Regions from separate parts of the Halomonas sp. SL1 genome, predicted to be linked through region 2. Evidence: predicted binding sites of a transcription regulator. Region 2 holds the regulator's gene; each other region holds the start of a gene.
The links. The regulator FNR, encoded in region 2, switches genes on or off when oxygen is low (the NO sensors DNR and NnrR bind a similar motif). The targets are predictions, from matches to a motif close to TTGATNTANATCAA.
Positions count from the first base shown of each region.

Region 1: a site for FNR is predicted at 1,325-1,338, ahead of C9J49_RS15815 (OmpW family protein). Genes of this name have one in related genera too.
Region 3: a site for FNR is predicted at 2,268-2,281, ahead of C9J49_RS00175 (Hsp20/alpha crystallin family protein). Genes of this name have one in related genera too.

Region 1 is NZ_PYUQ02000026.1:21,047-26,114, forward strand. Features, by position in the region: gene C9J49_RS15805 (YqcC family protein) at 1-24, shown strand, start outside; gene C9J49_RS15810 (gamma-glutamylcyclotransferase family protein) at 32-532, shown strand; gene C9J49_RS15815 (OmpW family protein) at 614-1,228, opposite strand; gene C9J49_RS15820 (OmpW family protein) at 1,393-2,001, opposite strand; gene C9J49_RS15825 (hypothetical protein) at 2,275-2,580, shown strand; gene putP (sodium/proline symporter PutP) at 2,675-4,156, opposite strand; gene putA (bifunctional proline dehydrogenase/L-glutamate gamma-semialdehyde dehydrogenase PutA) at 4,200-5,068, opposite strand, start outside.
Region 2 is NZ_PYUQ02000010.1:47,344-52,411, reverse strand. Features, by position in the region: gene C9J49_RS03975 (DNA polymerase III subunit epsilon) at 1-576, shown strand, start outside; gene ttcA (tRNA 2-thiocytidine(32) synthetase TtcA) at 663-1,574, shown strand; gene fnr (fumarate/nitrate reduction transcriptional regulator Fnr) at 1,759-2,502, opposite strand; gene C9J49_RS03960 (hypothetical protein) at 2,572-3,540, opposite strand; gene C9J49_RS03955 (sulfite exporter TauE/SafE family protein) at 3,629-4,351, opposite strand; gene ccoS (cbb3-type cytochrome oxidase assembly protein CcoS) at 4,348-4,590, opposite strand; gene C9J49_RS03945 (heavy metal translocating P-type ATPase) at 4,587-5,068, opposite strand, start outside.
Region 3 is NZ_PYUQ02000001.1:32,909-37,976, forward strand. Features, by position in the region: gene C9J49_RS00155 (ribose-phosphate diphosphokinase) at 1-50, shown strand, start outside; gene C9J49_RS00160 (cell division protein ZipA C-terminal FtsZ-binding domain-containing protein) at 297-917, shown strand; gene C9J49_RS00165 (YrhK family protein) at 947-1,231, shown strand; gene C9J49_RS00170 (zinc metalloprotease HtpX) at 1,249-2,187, opposite strand; gene C9J49_RS00175 (Hsp20/alpha crystallin family protein) at 2,470-2,976, shown strand; gene C9J49_RS00180 (ATP-dependent zinc protease) at 3,125-3,700, shown strand; gene C9J49_RS00185 (O-methyltransferase) at 3,738-4,364, shown strand; gene C9J49_RS00190 (thiol-disulfide oxidoreductase DCC family protein) at 4,396-4,761, shown strand; gene C9J49_RS00195 (LysR family transcriptional regulator) at 4,780-5,068, opposite strand, start outside.

The sequences.
Region 1 (5,068 bases), on a different contig from region 2:
GACCAGCTGGTCACCGAGAACTGAGTCGCCCATGCCCTATTACTTCGCCTACGGCAGCAACATGAACGCCGCCCGGATCGAGGCGCGGATCGGCACGACCCGGCGTGCCCTGCCCGGGGTGCTGCGCGACCATGCCCTGCGTTTCGACAAGGCCTCGCGAGTGGCCGGCATCAGCCACGCCAACGTGGTGCCCGCCGACGGTGAGCGGGTCGAGGGAGCGCTGTTCGAGCTGCTCGCCCCGGAGCAGATCGAGTGCATGGACCCCTTCGAGGGCTACCCCCACGACTACGATCGGCTGCGCCTGCCCATCCACACGGGGCAAGGCCCCATCGAGGCCTGGGTCTATGTGGCCGCGCCGGGTACCACCGGCGAGGCGCTGCGGCCGGCGCGGGAGTATCTCGACCACCTCCTGGCCGGGAAGCCCTTCCTGAGTGCCGACTATCACGCCCGCCTGGCCGATGTGGAAGCCATCCACGGCCTCGACGACGAGACGCTCAAGGCGCTGGGGCTGTCGCGCCATACCGCCCGCTAGCGGCGCCGACACTCGCCACGCGGCTCGCACGCCAAAAGGCCCGCCGTTCGGCGGGCCTTTTGCATGGCATGTCGACGCGGCTCAGAAGCGGAAGCTGATGCCGCCCATCACCACCAGCGGGTCGATCTCGACGTTGCCGATGTCGGTGCCGCCGAGCTCGGCATCGGTGTCGATGTCGAGATACCAGGCGGCGGCGTTGAGGGCCCAGTGTTCGTCGATCAGGAGGTCGACGCCCAGCTGGGCGGCCGCGCCCCAGGAGTCTTCCAGCTCCAGATCGCCGCCGTCGATGTGCTCGTCGGAGAAATGCGTGTAGTTGACGCCGACGCCGGCATAGGGCTGCACGCGCGCCTGGGTGCCACCCAGCGGATAGTACTGCAGGGTCAGCGTCGGCGGCAGGTGCTTGGTGGAGGCGAGGTTGGCGCCGTTGAGCTGAATGTCGTGCTCGAAGGGCTCGGCGGCCAGCAGCTCCATGCCCAGTTTGTCGGTGAAGCGATAGCCCAGGGTGAAGGCGAAGCCGTTGTCGTCCTGAACGTCGACCTCATAGGTGCCGCTGGCGAGATCGCCGTTATCGCTCTTGGGCGCGACCTTGGCCACGCCGACGCGGGTGTAGATATCGCCGGCGCCGTAGGCGAGCACCTGGCTGCTGGCGGCGAGGCCGGTGGCGACGATCAGGGTGGAAATCAGGGTGCGGCGCATGAGGCTGGCTCCTCGGTGAAGGTAAGCGAGGGCTCCAGTCTACGGGGTGCGCCGCGGCGCCGATTTGACTCAAGGCAAAATGGTTCGCGGCTTGAATTGATGCACGTCAAAACAGGACGCCGGGCACGGGGCCCGGCGTCTTGGTGGTCATGGCGTGGCGCGGATCAGAAGCGGTAGGTGAAGCCGCCGCCGACGGTGACCGGGTCGACGTCGATGTCGCCGGCATCCTGGCCGTTGATCTCGATGTCGGGGCTGACATCGGCGTAGTTGGCGAAGGCGCCGACCAGCAGGTGGTCGGTCAGGGCGAAGTCCACGCCAAGCTGGGCGGCGGCGCCGTAGGAGTCATCGACATCCAGGCCGGCAACCGTCACGTCGTTGAAGTCGGTGTAGTTGAGGCCCGCACCAGCGTAGGGCTGGATGCGCGATCCGGTGCCGCCCAGCGGGTAGTAGTTGAGCATCAGGTTGATCGGGCGGCGGTCCACGGAGCCGACGTTGGTGCCGCCGATGGCCACATCGTGCTCGATGTCCTGAGTGCCGTTGAGCTCGACGCCGAACTTGTCGTGGAACTGATAGCCCAGGCCGTAGGAGAAGCCGCGCTCGTCGGAGACGTCGATATCGTCGCCGTTGAGGGAGCCGATGTCGTCGTTGACTTCGGACTTGGCGATGCCGCCGCGCACGTAGATGTCGCCGGCCTGGTAGGCCATGGCGGACTGGGCGCCGACGAGGCCGGCGGCGGCAATGGCGGTGGCGGTGATCAGACGGGTCATCTTCATGGGGAAACCTCCCTGGTTCGTCCTGGATGCCGACGCCGACCGATTCGGCGTCATCGCATGGAATGTGGTCAGTATAAAAACACTGTTTCTAAATGTCTTGTAGGATTTTTCTATCAAACCCCTGGCGGTTTTCTCCTGCTTTAACGAAAGCGCCTGCCGACAGGGACTTATGATGTACAGGGGGCGTATAGCTTTCACATTTCCTGCACGGATTCGCCGATCTCGAGGTTTTCGGCTTCACTGGATCGGTGAGACAGGCGACGGCGAGAGGGAATGGCCATGCGCTTCGAGACGCGGTTTCCCGCCAGGCTGGGGGCGGGCGACAGGCCGCTGGTCGCGCTGCTGACGGCGGCGGGGCTGTCGGTATGGTTGCTGTATCAACCCGCGCTGGTGCAGGGGCTCGACTGGCCCTGGCGGGCAGTGCTGGTGCTGCTGGGCATCTGGGCGCTGGGTGGCGCCTTTGCGCGGCCGGTGGCCATGTCGGTCGGTGGGCTGTGGCGATTCTCCGGCACGACCTGGAGCCGGGCGGCCCTGCCGCTGTTCGCCCTGGCGCTGTTGGGCAGGGGGCTGATGGGGTGATCTCGCCGCCCCGGGGACGTGACGACGGGATGACGAAACGAAAGAAGCCGCCCGCAGGCGGCTTCTTGCTTGCTCTCTCGTCCGGATGCCGCGATCAGGCGGCTTCCTCGAGGCTGTCGAACTCGGCGGTGATGTCGTCGGTCGGCGCCTCGGTCACCAGGCTCACCACCACGATGGCGATGTAGGCGAAGATCACGCCGGGCACGATCTCGTAGAGATCGAAGATGCCGCCGGAGATCTGGGCCCAGGCTACCACGGTGACGCCGCCGACGACGATGCCGGCCAGCGCGCCCCAGGTGTTCATGCGGCGCCAGAACAGCGACATGATCAGCGCCGGGCCGAAGGCCGCACCGAAGCCTGCCCAGGCGTAGGACACCAGTCCCAGCACCGTGGAGTCGGGGTTCAGCGCCAGCAGGTAGGCGATGACGGCGATACCGATGACCGCGAAGCGGCCCACCCACACCAGTTCGCCCTGGGTGGCATCCTTGCGGAAGATGGCCTTGTAGAAGTCATCGGTCAGCGCCGAGGACGACACCAGCAGCTGGGAGTCGGCGGTGGACATCACCGCGGCCAGGATGGCGGCCAGCAGCACGCCGGCGATCACCGGGTGGAAGATGGCGTTGACCATGACCATGAAGATGGTCTCGCCGTCGCCCAGGTCACGCGCCATGTAGACGGTCCCGAGCAGGCCCACGGCCATGGCACCGAGCAGGCCCAGGGCGCTCCAGCTCACCGCGATGCGGCGTGCGGTGGGGATGTCCTTCTCGCTGCGGATGGCGGCGAAGCGGGCCAGGATGTGCGGCTGGCCGAAATAGCCGAGGCCCCAGGCCAGCGAGCTGACGATGCCCATCACCGACAGCGCCTCGCCGGTGGACGCGTCGGTGAACCACTTCAGCATGTCCGGGTTGGCCGCCAGGATTTCCTGGGCGCTGCCGCCCAGGCCCCCCATCTCGGTCAGCGCCACGACCGGCACGATCAGCAGCGCCGCGGCCATCATCAGGCCCTGGATCAGGTCGGTCCAGGACACCGCCAGGAAGCCCCCGAAGAAGGTGTAGGAGATGATCGCCAGGGTGCCGATGGTCAACGCCAGGGTGTAGTCGAAGCCGAACACCGTGTCGAACAGCTTGGCCCCTGCCACCAGGCCGGAGCTGGTGTAGAACATGAAGAACAGCAGGATGAACACCGCCGAGATCACCCGCAGCAGCTGGCTGTTATCCCGGAAGCGCTTGGCCAGGAAGTCCGGGATCGTCAGGGCGTCATCGGCCCGGAAGCTGTAGACGCGCAGCCGACGTGCCACCAGCAGCCAGTTGAGCCAGGTGCCGGCCAGCAGGCCGACGGCGATCCAGCCCGCGGACAGGCCGCTGGCGTAGGCCGCGCCGGGCAGGCCCAGCAGCAGCCAGCCGGACATGTCCGAGGCCCCGGCGGAGATCGCCGAGGTCCAGGGGCCCAGCGAGCGCCCGCCGAGGATGTAATCGGAGAGGTTGCTGGTGCGCTTGTAGGCGATGATCCCGATGCCGAGCATCACGATCAGGTACAGCGCGAATGTAAAGCCTATGGTGGCGTTGTTTTCGACCATGAGGGACTTCCTTCAGTTTGTTGTCGTTACCGACGAGCGGGGATCACTCGTCTCCCAGCGCAAGCAGTGACGCATTGCCGCCGAGTGCGGCGGTATTGATCGTCACCGTCTTTTCCGTGGCGAACCGCAGAAGATAGTGGGGCCCACCCGCCTTGGGGCCCGTTCCGGAGAAGCCCTGGCCGCCGAACGGCTGGACCCCGACGACGGCCCCGATGATATTGCGGTTGACGTATACGTTGCCAACGCGAATTTTCTGCGCGATCTCCTCGGCGAAGGATTCGTTGCGGCTGTGCACGCCGAACGTCAGGCCATAGCCGCGCCCGTTGATCGATTCGATCACCCGGTCGAGGTCCTGGGCCTTGTAGCGCACGATGTGCAGTACCGGGCCGAACTGCTCGCGCTCCAGGGCGTCGATGCCGTCGATCTGGAAGGCGCTGGGGGCAATGAAGGTGCCCTCGGCGGTATGCGCCGGGTCGAGCCGGGTCTCGGCCAGCAGCCGACCCTCGCCCTTGAGCCGGTCGATGTGCGCCTGCAGGCCCCGGCGGGCGTCCTCGTCGATCACCGGGCCCACGTCGGTGCCCAGGTCGCGCGGGTCGCCCACGTGAAGCTCGGCCATGGCGCCTTCGAGGATTTGGATCACGCGGTCGGCCACGTCGTCCTGGAGGTAGAGCACGCGCAGCGCCGAGCAGCGCTGGCCGGCGCTCTGGAAGGCCGAATGGATGACGTCGGCCACGACCTGCTCGGGCAGGGCGGTGGAATCGACGATCATGGCGTTCATGCCGCCGGTTTCGGCCACCAGGGTCGGCAGCGCGGCGTTCTCGCGGTTGGCCAGGGCGCGGTTGATGACCTGGGCGGTGTCGGTGCCGCCGGTGAACACCACGCCGGTGACGCGCGGGTCGCTGGTCAGCACGC
Region 2 (5,068 bases):
CATGGCCAGTATGGCTGGCTGTTCCGCCCCTATACGGGGGAGGAGCTGGTGGCGCTGGCCGTGCAGTCGACCGGCGGCGACGTGCGCAGCGCCGAGCCGCTGGCGATCGCCGCGGTGCGCCTGCGCGGCGATCGGGTGCTGACCAGCGAGTCGCTGGAGCTGCGGCTGACGCGCCCGGAAGGCGTGGACGCCGAGGTGCTGCGGCGTCACGGCCTGCGCGGCATCGATCTCGACGACGGCGTGACGCTCGACCAGGCCCTGGCGCGGCTGCTCGACTTCGTCGGCAATCGCCCGCTGGTCGGCTGGCGGCTGGATCGCGACCTGGCGTTGCTGAACCGCCCGCTGCGCGCCCGATTCGGCTTCGACCTGCCCAATGCCGGCATCGACCTGGTCCAGCGTTACCAGCGTTACCATCATCATTCGCGGCTCGAGGTGGCACCGGCCTTCGAGCGGGTCGCCGCGCAGCTCGAGGTGCCGCTGATGGGGCGCCACAGCGTGCTGGGCACCGCCGTGACCACGGCCCTGATGCACCTGCGGCTGGACCGCGACGCGCTGCTCGAGCGCCGCAGCGGCTGAACGCGCGCCACGTCGCCAGCCTGGCGGCAGGGTGGTAGGATAGGCGCCCTTTCCCTTTCCCCGATTGCCCTGGCAGCGCCCCGACCATGCAAGATGCCGTGACCTTCGATCCCCGTCCCGCCGATGAGGCCGCTTCGGCCGAGCCGTCGACCCTGTCCGCCGAGGCGCCCGACGCCAAGGCCAAGCGCGAGTTCAACAAGCTGCAGAAGCGGCTGCGGCGCCAGGTCGGCAACGCCATCATCGACTTCGACATGATCCGCGAGGGTGACAAGGTGATGGTGTGCCTGTCCGGCGGCAAGGACAGCTACACCATGCTGGAGATCCTGCGGAATCTGCAGCGCAACGCGCCGGTGAACTTCTCGCTGGTGGCGGTGAACCTCGACCAGAAGCAGCCCGGCTTCCCCGAGCATGTGCTGCCCGAGTACCTGGACGGGCTCGGCGTCGATTACCATATCCTCGAGCGCGACACCTACTCGGTGGTCAAGGAGAAGACCCCGGAAGGCAAGACCACCTGCGCGCTGTGCTCGCGGCTGCGCCGCGGCTCCCTCTATGGCTATGCCGAGGAGATCGGTGCCACCAAGATCGCGCTCGGTCATCATCGCGAGGACATCCTCGAGACGCTGTTCCTCAACATGTTCTTCGGCGGCAGCCTCAAGTCGATGCCGCCCAAGCTGCTCTCCGACGACGGCAAGAACATCGTCATCCGCCCGCTGGCCTACTGCCGCGAGGCCGACATCGCCGAGTTCTCGGAGCGCATGGCCTTCCCGATCATCCCCTGCAACCTGTGCGGCTCGCAGCCCAACCTGCAGCGCCAAGTGGTCAAGGAAATGCTGGCCGAGTGGGAGGCCAAGCATCCCGGCCGTCTGGAAAGCATGTTCAAGGCGGTCACCAACGTCGCCCCCTCGCAGCTGGCCGACCGCGAGCTGTTCGACTTCGCCGGGCTGGAGGACAAGCAGGCGAAGATGCAGGCCGACCGCATCGATCTGCATAACGAGTGAGTAGCGCCTAGCGGCAAGCGCCCGGCTGCTCAGTAACGGGCGGCAGATGTCGAGGAAGCCAATGAGAAACCCACGGGACGTCGAGTCCTGTGGGTTTCTTCGTTGACGTCAGGAATGGCCATGACATCATCCTGCCGCGCTTGGCGCTTGGCGCTTGGCGCTTGGCGCTTGGCGCTTGGCGCTGTCAGCGGCAGCCCTCTTCCTCGGCCAGCTCGGCCAGGGCGTCCAGGTCGAGGATGTTCACCTCGCGGCCGGAGACGGCCACCAGGCCCTGCTGCTGGAAGCGGCCCAGGATGCGGCTGACGGTTTCCACGGCCAGCCCCAGGTAGTTGCCGATGTCGGCCCGGGACATGGAGAGCCGGAAGCTGTAGGCGGAGTAGCCGCGGCGCCGGAAGCGGTCGGAGAGGCTGGCGAAGAAGGTGGCCAGCCGCTGGTCGGCGGTCTTGCGCGACAGCAGGCGCATCATGCGGCGGTCGTCGCGCATTTCCTTGCTCATGCTGCGGTAGAGCTGGGCGCGCAGCTCCGGCAGGCTTTCCGACAGGGCATCCAGGCGATCGAAGGGGATCTCGCACACGGTGGTGGTCTCGAGCGCGATGACCGAGCCGGGATAGGTCGACTCGTCGATGCCGTCCAGCCCCACCAGTTCGCTGGGCAGATAGAAGTTGGTCAGCTGATCCATGCCGCCGCCTTCGCTGGTGATCTGCTTGAGGCTGCCGGAGCGAACCGCATAGACGCTGGTGAAGGGGCTGCCCTGACGGAACAGCGACTCGCCCTTCTTGAGCGGCGGACGGCGGCGGATGATGGCATCGAACTGATCGATGTCCTCGAGTTCGAGGGCCAGGGGCAGGCACAGGGAACTCAGGCTGCAGGTCCGGCAGCGGGTCTCGTGCAGCAGTGAGCGGCGCCTGCCGGCTGCGATATCGGGCATGCTGTCCTCCTTGATCGGGGCTTGCCTTCCCCATTATGGCGGATAGCACCCGCCCGGGCATAGCATCCCTTAGCCGTGTCCCGCGCCCGAACGGCGGCAGCGCGACCAGTGCCCCGATGCGGTGGCCAGTCGCCCCTCATCCAGCGCCGCGGCATAGTCCTCGGCCGAGCCGGCGTTGCAGGCCACGGCGTCGGGCAGCCGCGAGATGGCACCGGGGCCAAGCCCCAGCCGGTCGCGGGCCTGCTCGCGTCGCGTCTGCGCCCTGGCGTCCTCCAGCGCGGCGCCGTGGCGGGCGTAGAACCCGCCTCCCAGCGACCGATAGCCGTTTCCGGCCAGGCGGTCCTCGATCCGAGCCAGCAGCGTCGCCGGCAGCGTCGACTCGCCCTCCTGCCAAGCGGGGTCCGGGCGCAGCGAGAGGCGTGGCGGCGTCATGGTCATCAGCGTGGCGAGCGCCGCGGCGGCCTCCTGCTCGGGCGTCGCCGGCGGCACGATCAGCACCAGGTTCAGCGAGTGCCAGCCCATGCGGACGCTCTCGTCGAGCAGCGGCTCGATGCGTGACTGCAGCCGCGTCAGGGCTTCCGGGCGGTCGGCCCTCGGCAGGCGCATGACCAGCTTCAGGCGGTTGAAGCCCAGTGCCTCCAGATGGCGCAGGGTGAGAAGATCCGTGGCACGGGGATCGAGTTCGACGGTGAAGTCGCGCCAATGTCCCGATTCGAAGGGAAAGCGCGAGGCCAGCCGATCGACCAGCCCGCTCATCCGCGACAGGCTCAGCCAGGGGGGCAGGCTGCCGCCCCAGTGCAGGGCCTCGATCCGTCGATCGGGGGCGAGGCAGCGTCGCACCAGCACCATCTCGCGATCCAGTCGGGCCAGGTCGACTTCGAACGGGTCCATGCCCTTGGCGTGATCGACGCGCGCGTCGCCATCGTGGCGCAGCGGCAGGCGCAGATGCAGCGACAGGGGACGGGCGTCGGCGTTGCTGGCGGCCAGCGCCGCGGCGTAGTCGTCGGCGCCGAAGTCGGAAGGAGCGGTGACGGGCATGGCAGGATTCCGGGAGTGCATGCCATCAGGCTAGCGGTCGCGGAAGCGGGCGGTGTTGCGCTGGGTCAAGCGCGACGGCGAAAGCGGTTCAGTGCTGCCCGGCGTGGCCGGCCTCGTGGGGCATCGCGCCCGGCCACAGCCCCCACAGCTGCCACAGGGCGAAGCCGATGATCGTCAGTGCCGCCAGGGTGCGGGTGGCCGGGTGGCGGATCAGGCCGCCCAGCCGACGCGCGGCCAGGCCGGTGGCCAGCAGCGCCGGCAGGGTGCCGAGTCCGAAGGCGCCCATCAGCGCCGCGCCGCGCAGCGGATCGGCGCTGGCCAGGCTCCAGGTCAGCATCGAGTAGACCAGTCCGCAGGGCAGCCAGCCCCAGACGGCGCCCAGGGCCATCGCCTGGGGCACCGTCACGACCGGCATCAGTCGCCGTCCGAGGGGCTCCAGGCGGCGCCACAGGCGCTTGCCGAGGGCCTCCAGCCTCAACAGCCCCTTCCACCAGTCGGCGATGTAGAGCGCCATCAGGATCAGCATCGTCGCGGCCAGCACCTGCAGCGCCAGGCGCACCCCGGGGGCCAGCCCGACCAGGGTGCCGAGCCCGGCGGCCAGGGCGCCCGCGAGCACGTAGCTGGCGATGCGCCCCAGGTTGTAGCCCAGCAGCAGGCCGCCGAGCCGGACCGGATGGCGCAGGCTGGGCGGCACGGCGAAACTCAGGGCGCTCATGATGCCGCCGCACATACCGATGCAGTGGGCGCCGCCGAGCAGGCCGAAGACGAAGGCCGCGGCCAGCGGTGGCAGGTCGAGTCCGGTGGGGTTCATCGGGCGTCCTTGTCGCTGTCCTTGTCCCGGGTTCGGTCACGGTCGGGGGCGGCGTTCGGCTCGCCCGCATCGTGCGCTGGGCCTGGCCCTTGCGGCGGGTCGTCATCGTCGAACAGGATGCGATGCGCAGGGCCTTCCAGGTCCTCGAACTGGTCGTGGCGCACGGCCCAGAAGAAGGCCCAGACGGCCAGGCCGAGCAGGATCAGCGACAGCGGTATCAGCAGGTAGAGAATGCTCATGATGCCTCCCGGGCGAGGGTATTCTCGGCGCGCCGCTGGCGGGCCAGCCTCAGGGCATTGGCGACCACCACCAGCGAACTCGCCGACATGCCCAGCGCCGCCAGCCAGGGGGGCACCCAGCCCAGCGCCGCCGGGGGCAGGGCCAGCAGGTTGTAGGCCAGCGCCCAGCCCAGGTTCTGGCGGATGATGCGCCGCGTGGCGCGGCCGACGTCGAGCGCTTCGACCAGCCGCCCGAGATGGGGGCCGAGCAGCACGGCGTCGGCCCGGGTGCGGGCCAGGTCGGTGGCCGCGTTCATGGCGAAGGCGATGTCGGCGCCGGCCAGCACCGGGATGTCGTTGATGCCGTCGCCGACCATGGCCACCCGCTGGCCCTCGGCCTGGCAGTCGCGCAGCCGAGCGAGCTTGTCCTCGGGGCTCGCGCCGGCGCGCCACTCGGCGATGCCCAGTCGCTCGGCCAGTGCCCGGGTGGGCCCCTCGG
Region 3 (5,068 bases), on a different contig from region 2:
CGCCGCTGCTGGCGCCGGCGCTGGCGAACGTGCTGGGTTCTCTGTACTAGCTGGCGGCGCCCTTGATGAGCTGGCGGCGCCCCGACGAGAGGGCGGGACTCGATCAGCGTGCGGCGCAGGTGTCGGGGTGACGCCAACTTTTCCTGACAAAGCAGTACGTTACGAAGCCTTGCTGACAAAGCCGAAAAATGCCGTGATTTCCGGGGGATGCTTCCGGCATGGAAGCATTGTGCCGAGGCCGTGGGCATGTTTCTTTCAGGGAAATGACGGTTCGATGGTGATAGAGGGCGATGGACATGATGAGCGGTGCCATGCTGATGGCCGTGGTGGCACTGGCCATGGGCGTCTCGGCCCTGGGGGTCTTCTGGTATCTGCGCCGAGACCGCGCCGAGACATCCGGCGAGCCGACGCCCGCGCCGGCGGCCAAGCCCGAGTCGCCGCCTGAACCCGCTTCGGCGTCCAGTGGCCCGACGCTCCCCGAGCCCGAGCAGGTGGCCGAGCGCTTTCGCGTCGCCAAGGGCGCTGAGGTGCGCCAGTGCCTGTTCGTGGTGCTCGACTGGCCGGGGCTCGATACCAATCGGCGTCTCCGGCGCAAGCTGGAGGAGGTCGGGGCGGCCTACGATCCGAAGCAGCGGGTCTACAACGTCCATCCGCCGCGCACCGGCTATCGCATGGTGATCGCCAACAGCACGCCGCCCGGCGCGCTGCCGCCGCTTCACGAGGACGGTGAGCATCCGGTGGTCGACGGCATCTCCATCCTGGTGCATTTTCGCAACAAGCGGCGGGTCGCCCACAGTCCCGATGCGCTGATCGACTTCACCCGCTCGGTGGCCGCGCTGGGCGGCAGGATCCTCGATGCCGAGCGTCAGGAAGTCGGCGACGAGGAGTTCGAACAGCTGCGACGCGCCGCTCCCTGAGACCTTCCCCATCGTCCAAGGAGATGTGCATGGCGCTATTCGATCGCGACCGGCGCGAGGAAAACCCGCGCACCCGCCGGCTCTACGCCCTCTGGGAGCTGATCTACACCTTCGTCGACTTCGGCGCCGCGGCTGCCTTCCTGGTCGGCTCGGTGCTGTTCCTCTACGAGAGCCAGCAGACGCTGGCGACCTGGTGCTTCATCGTCGGCTCGGCGCTGTTCGCCTTCAAGCCCACCATCCGCACCGTGCGCGACGTCAAGCTGGCGTCCATGGGTGACGTGGAAGACCTGGAGCGGGAAGGTCGCCGGGACTGAGCCGCCGGCGGCTTTCCTCAGCGCCAGCGGTGCCCGCCGCGACGTCGGGTCGGGATCGGGCGCCGAAGCGGCATGACCTCGTCGGTATCGCCGAACGGGGCATGTGGCGCGTCGTCGATCTCGGCCAGCCGGTGGATGCGTGCCGCGGTGGACGGATGAGTGCGCAGCCAGGCGATCTCCAGCGGCGGGCGACGCCCGAACAGGCTTGCCAGCCAGCCGCTGCGCTGACGCTCCAGTACCACCAGCGCCGAGGCGAGACCCGCCGGATCGCCGGTGAGCGCCACGGCCTCCATGTCGGCGGTGTATTCGCGATTGCGCGACAGCGCCAGTGATAGCAGCACGCTGAGCGTCGGCGCCACGGCGATCGTCAGCAGGGTGAGCCAGGGCAGGGAGCCCTCGCCGGACAGCATCATCGGCAGGCTGATCAGGATCGCCAGCTGCACGGCCGTGGTCAGCCACAGCGTCATGCGGGTCATGGCCGTGGCGATCGACATCACCCGGGTGTCGCCGCGCCGCAGATGGCTCACTTCATGGGCCAGCACCCCGCCCAGCTCCCGCCGCGTCAACGAGCGCAGCAGGCCGTCGGTGACCGCGATGCCGCCGTCGTGGGGGCCGCCCACGGCGAAGGCGTTGATCTCCGCCGAGGGCGCATAGTAGAGCTGCGGCGCGATCGTCAGGCCGGCGCCGGCGTAGAGATGCCGGAGCAGCGCATGCACCTCCGGCGCCCGGGACGGCGGCAGCCGCTCGGCGCCGGCCCGGGCCAGGATCATCCGGGCCGGCATCCAGCTCATCATCACGGCCGTCACGATCACCGCCGAGAGGCTCATCAGCACGCCGCCCGGTCCCGCCAGCAGGTAGCCGGGCAGGGACAGCGTCAGCGTCAGGCCGCCCAGGATCAGCACCGTCTGCAGTCCGTTGAACAGGCGATGCCGGCCGAGTTCGTGTTCCAGCACCATGCCGCGTCTCCCGTCGTTGGCCCTTTCCCCTAAGGCTAGCCGCCACGCCCGCGGTTGCGGGACAGGAACCGACACAAACGTTGATCGGCGTCATCGTGGTGAGTGATCGCTCGCCTACGCTTGATGATGCGACCGGCAAGCGCGGTCGTCTCCCTGCCGGCGAGGACGACGGGCGATGGATCGAGCGCATGGAGGGATCGAGGGCAGCTGAGGGATCGAGGATGGCTGCCAAGGCCTCGCCGCGCATTCTTCTGCGTATCGACGGTATCGAGGTGCCACATCATGGCCGACAAGACATTTCAACAAGCCGCTTCCTCCCGCCCGGCCACCGGGGCCGATGAGCCGGAAGCCCGGGTCCCCGAGTCGCGTCCCGCCAGCCCGTTCCGCGAGCTGGATCGCCTGTTCGATGGCCTGCTGGCGCGGGACTGGATGCATCCGCTGCGCTGGGATCGTCTGGAGCCGCGGATGCCGCGGGTCGATATCCTCGACAAGGACGCCGAGGTGGTGGTGCGCGCCGAGGTTCCCGGGTTCGCTCGCGAGGATCTCGACGTCTCGGTGACCGACCGCACGGTCACCATCAAGGGCGAGAGCCGCAAGGAGAGCGGCACGAAGGAGGAGGGTGAGTACTATCGCTGCGAGATCTCCCGCGGCAGCGTGCTGCGCACCGTGGAACTGCCCTGCGACATCGACGCCGACAAGGCCGGGGCGAGCTTCCGCGACGGGGTGCTGGAGCTGACCCTGCCCAAGGTCAAGGAGGCGCATCGCCGCCGGCTCGACATCTCATCATGACGGCGGCGCCCGCCGGTGCCTCTCGGGCCGGCGGGCGCGATGCCATGGCCCGACGGAACCCTGGACGCCGAGGACGTGTCAGATGACACTCGATGCTGCCCGGCCTGCGCCGGCACCGTCCTCAACCGTATGATTCGAAGGAGAGAACATGCACAAGTCCCTGTCGCGAGCCCTGATGCCCCTGCTGGGGGCCGGCCTGCTGTCCGGCACCGCCCTGGCCAGTGATGCCGAGGCGCCGGAAGTCTACGGCTGGGTGGAGAAGACCCTGATCGACCCGAGCTGGGGCGTGGAAGTGAAGGCCAAGCTCGACAGCGGCGCCCTGACGTCCTCCATGCAGGCGGAGGACATCGAGGAGTTCGAGCGCGACGGCGAGGACTGGGTGCGCTTTGAGGTCGAGGTCGAGGACGAGGAGAGCGGCGAGATCGTCAGCCACGAATTCGAGCGTCAGCTCTATCGCGACCTTACCGTGGTCGGTGCCGGCGGCCGGGATCACCGCCCGGTGGTGCTGATGACGATCTGCATGGGCGACGAACGCTTCGAGGAGCAGTTCAGCCTCGAGGACCGCAGCGACATGAACTATCCGGTGCTGCTGGGACGCCGCACCATCCAGAGCCTCGGCCATCTCGACGTCACCGAGACCTTCCTGCAGTCGCCGAGCTGCGATGACGACTCGACGCTGCATCGTCATGCCGACAAGGAGTACGAGGACAAGATCGGCGTCTGAGGGCCGCCAGCCGCGAGCACGACGATCACGAGACGACATGCCAGAGGATATGGCCATGGAACACGCCACGCCCTTCGGGGCCCTGCTGGCCGAGCTGGAGAGTCTCGGCGAGCACCACGACCGGAGCGTCACGACGCCGGACGAGCGACTGCGCAACATCACCCGCGATACCGGCGAGTTCCTCGCCGTGCTGGTCCGGGCGACCGGGGCGCGGCGTATCCTCGAGATCGGTACCTCCAACGGCTACTCCACCCTGTGGCTGGCCGAGGCGGCCCGGGCGCTCGGCGGCCGGGTCACCACGGTGGAGTGGGCCGCCGGACGCTGGAGCATGGCCGGCGAACACTTCGCCCGGGCCGGGCTGGCGGACGTGATCGAATCGCTGCATGCCGAGGCCGGCCGGGTGCTCGACCGCGAGGCCCCGGCCTCGCGGGACCTGGTGTTCCTCGATGCCGACCGCGAGCGCTACGTCGACTGGTGGCCCGTGGTGCGCGAGACCCTGGCGCCGGGCGGGCTGCTGGTGGTGGACAACGCCACCTCCCACGCCGACGAGCTGGCGCCGTTCATCGATCTGGTGGAGGCGGACGATGACTTCACCACCAGCCTGGTGCCGGTGGGCAAGGGCGAGTTCCTGGCGACCCGGACCCCGGCGTCCGCGACCGCCTGACCCACCGCGCGCGTCTCACGATGAGGTTGCCATGCCAGAGGAACCGACGCTAAGGGTCTACTACGATGCGGTCTGCCCGACATGTCGCCGCGATCGGCGCCGCTACGAGCGAATGGCCGGCGAGGCGTCGGCAGTGGAATGGGTCGACGTCACCGCCAACCAGGCGCGCCTGCGCGAACGCGGCATCGATCCGAATGATGCCCTGCATTCCCTTCACGTCGAGGACGAGCACGGCCGGCTGTGTGACGGTCTCGACGCCTACCTCCTGCTGATGCGCCGGGTGCCGCGGCTGCGCCCGCTGGCGTGGCTGATCGGCCTGCCGCTGATCAATCCGGCGCTCGCCGTGGCCTATCGCCACGGGGTGCGCCGCCGCCTGCGCCGTCAGGGGCGGCGGTGAGCCGCCGCCGGGCGCCCGTCAGCGCGGTCGCCAGGCCGCCGGCAGATGCTCGACCAGATAGTCCATGAAGGCGTAGACCTTGGGCGTCAGCGCCAGCCGGTCGTCGACGCACAGATAGATATCCATCGGCTCCGACACCGCGCGGGTGTCGCTGCCGTCCCCTTCCTCCACGTCCACGAACAGCGGCACCAGGCGCCCCGCCGCGATGTGCGGGGCGGCGATGAAGTCCGCCAGCCGTGTGATGCCGCCGCCGGCCAGTGCCATGCTCGCCAGCACGTCGATATCGTCGCTGATCAGGGCGGCCCGG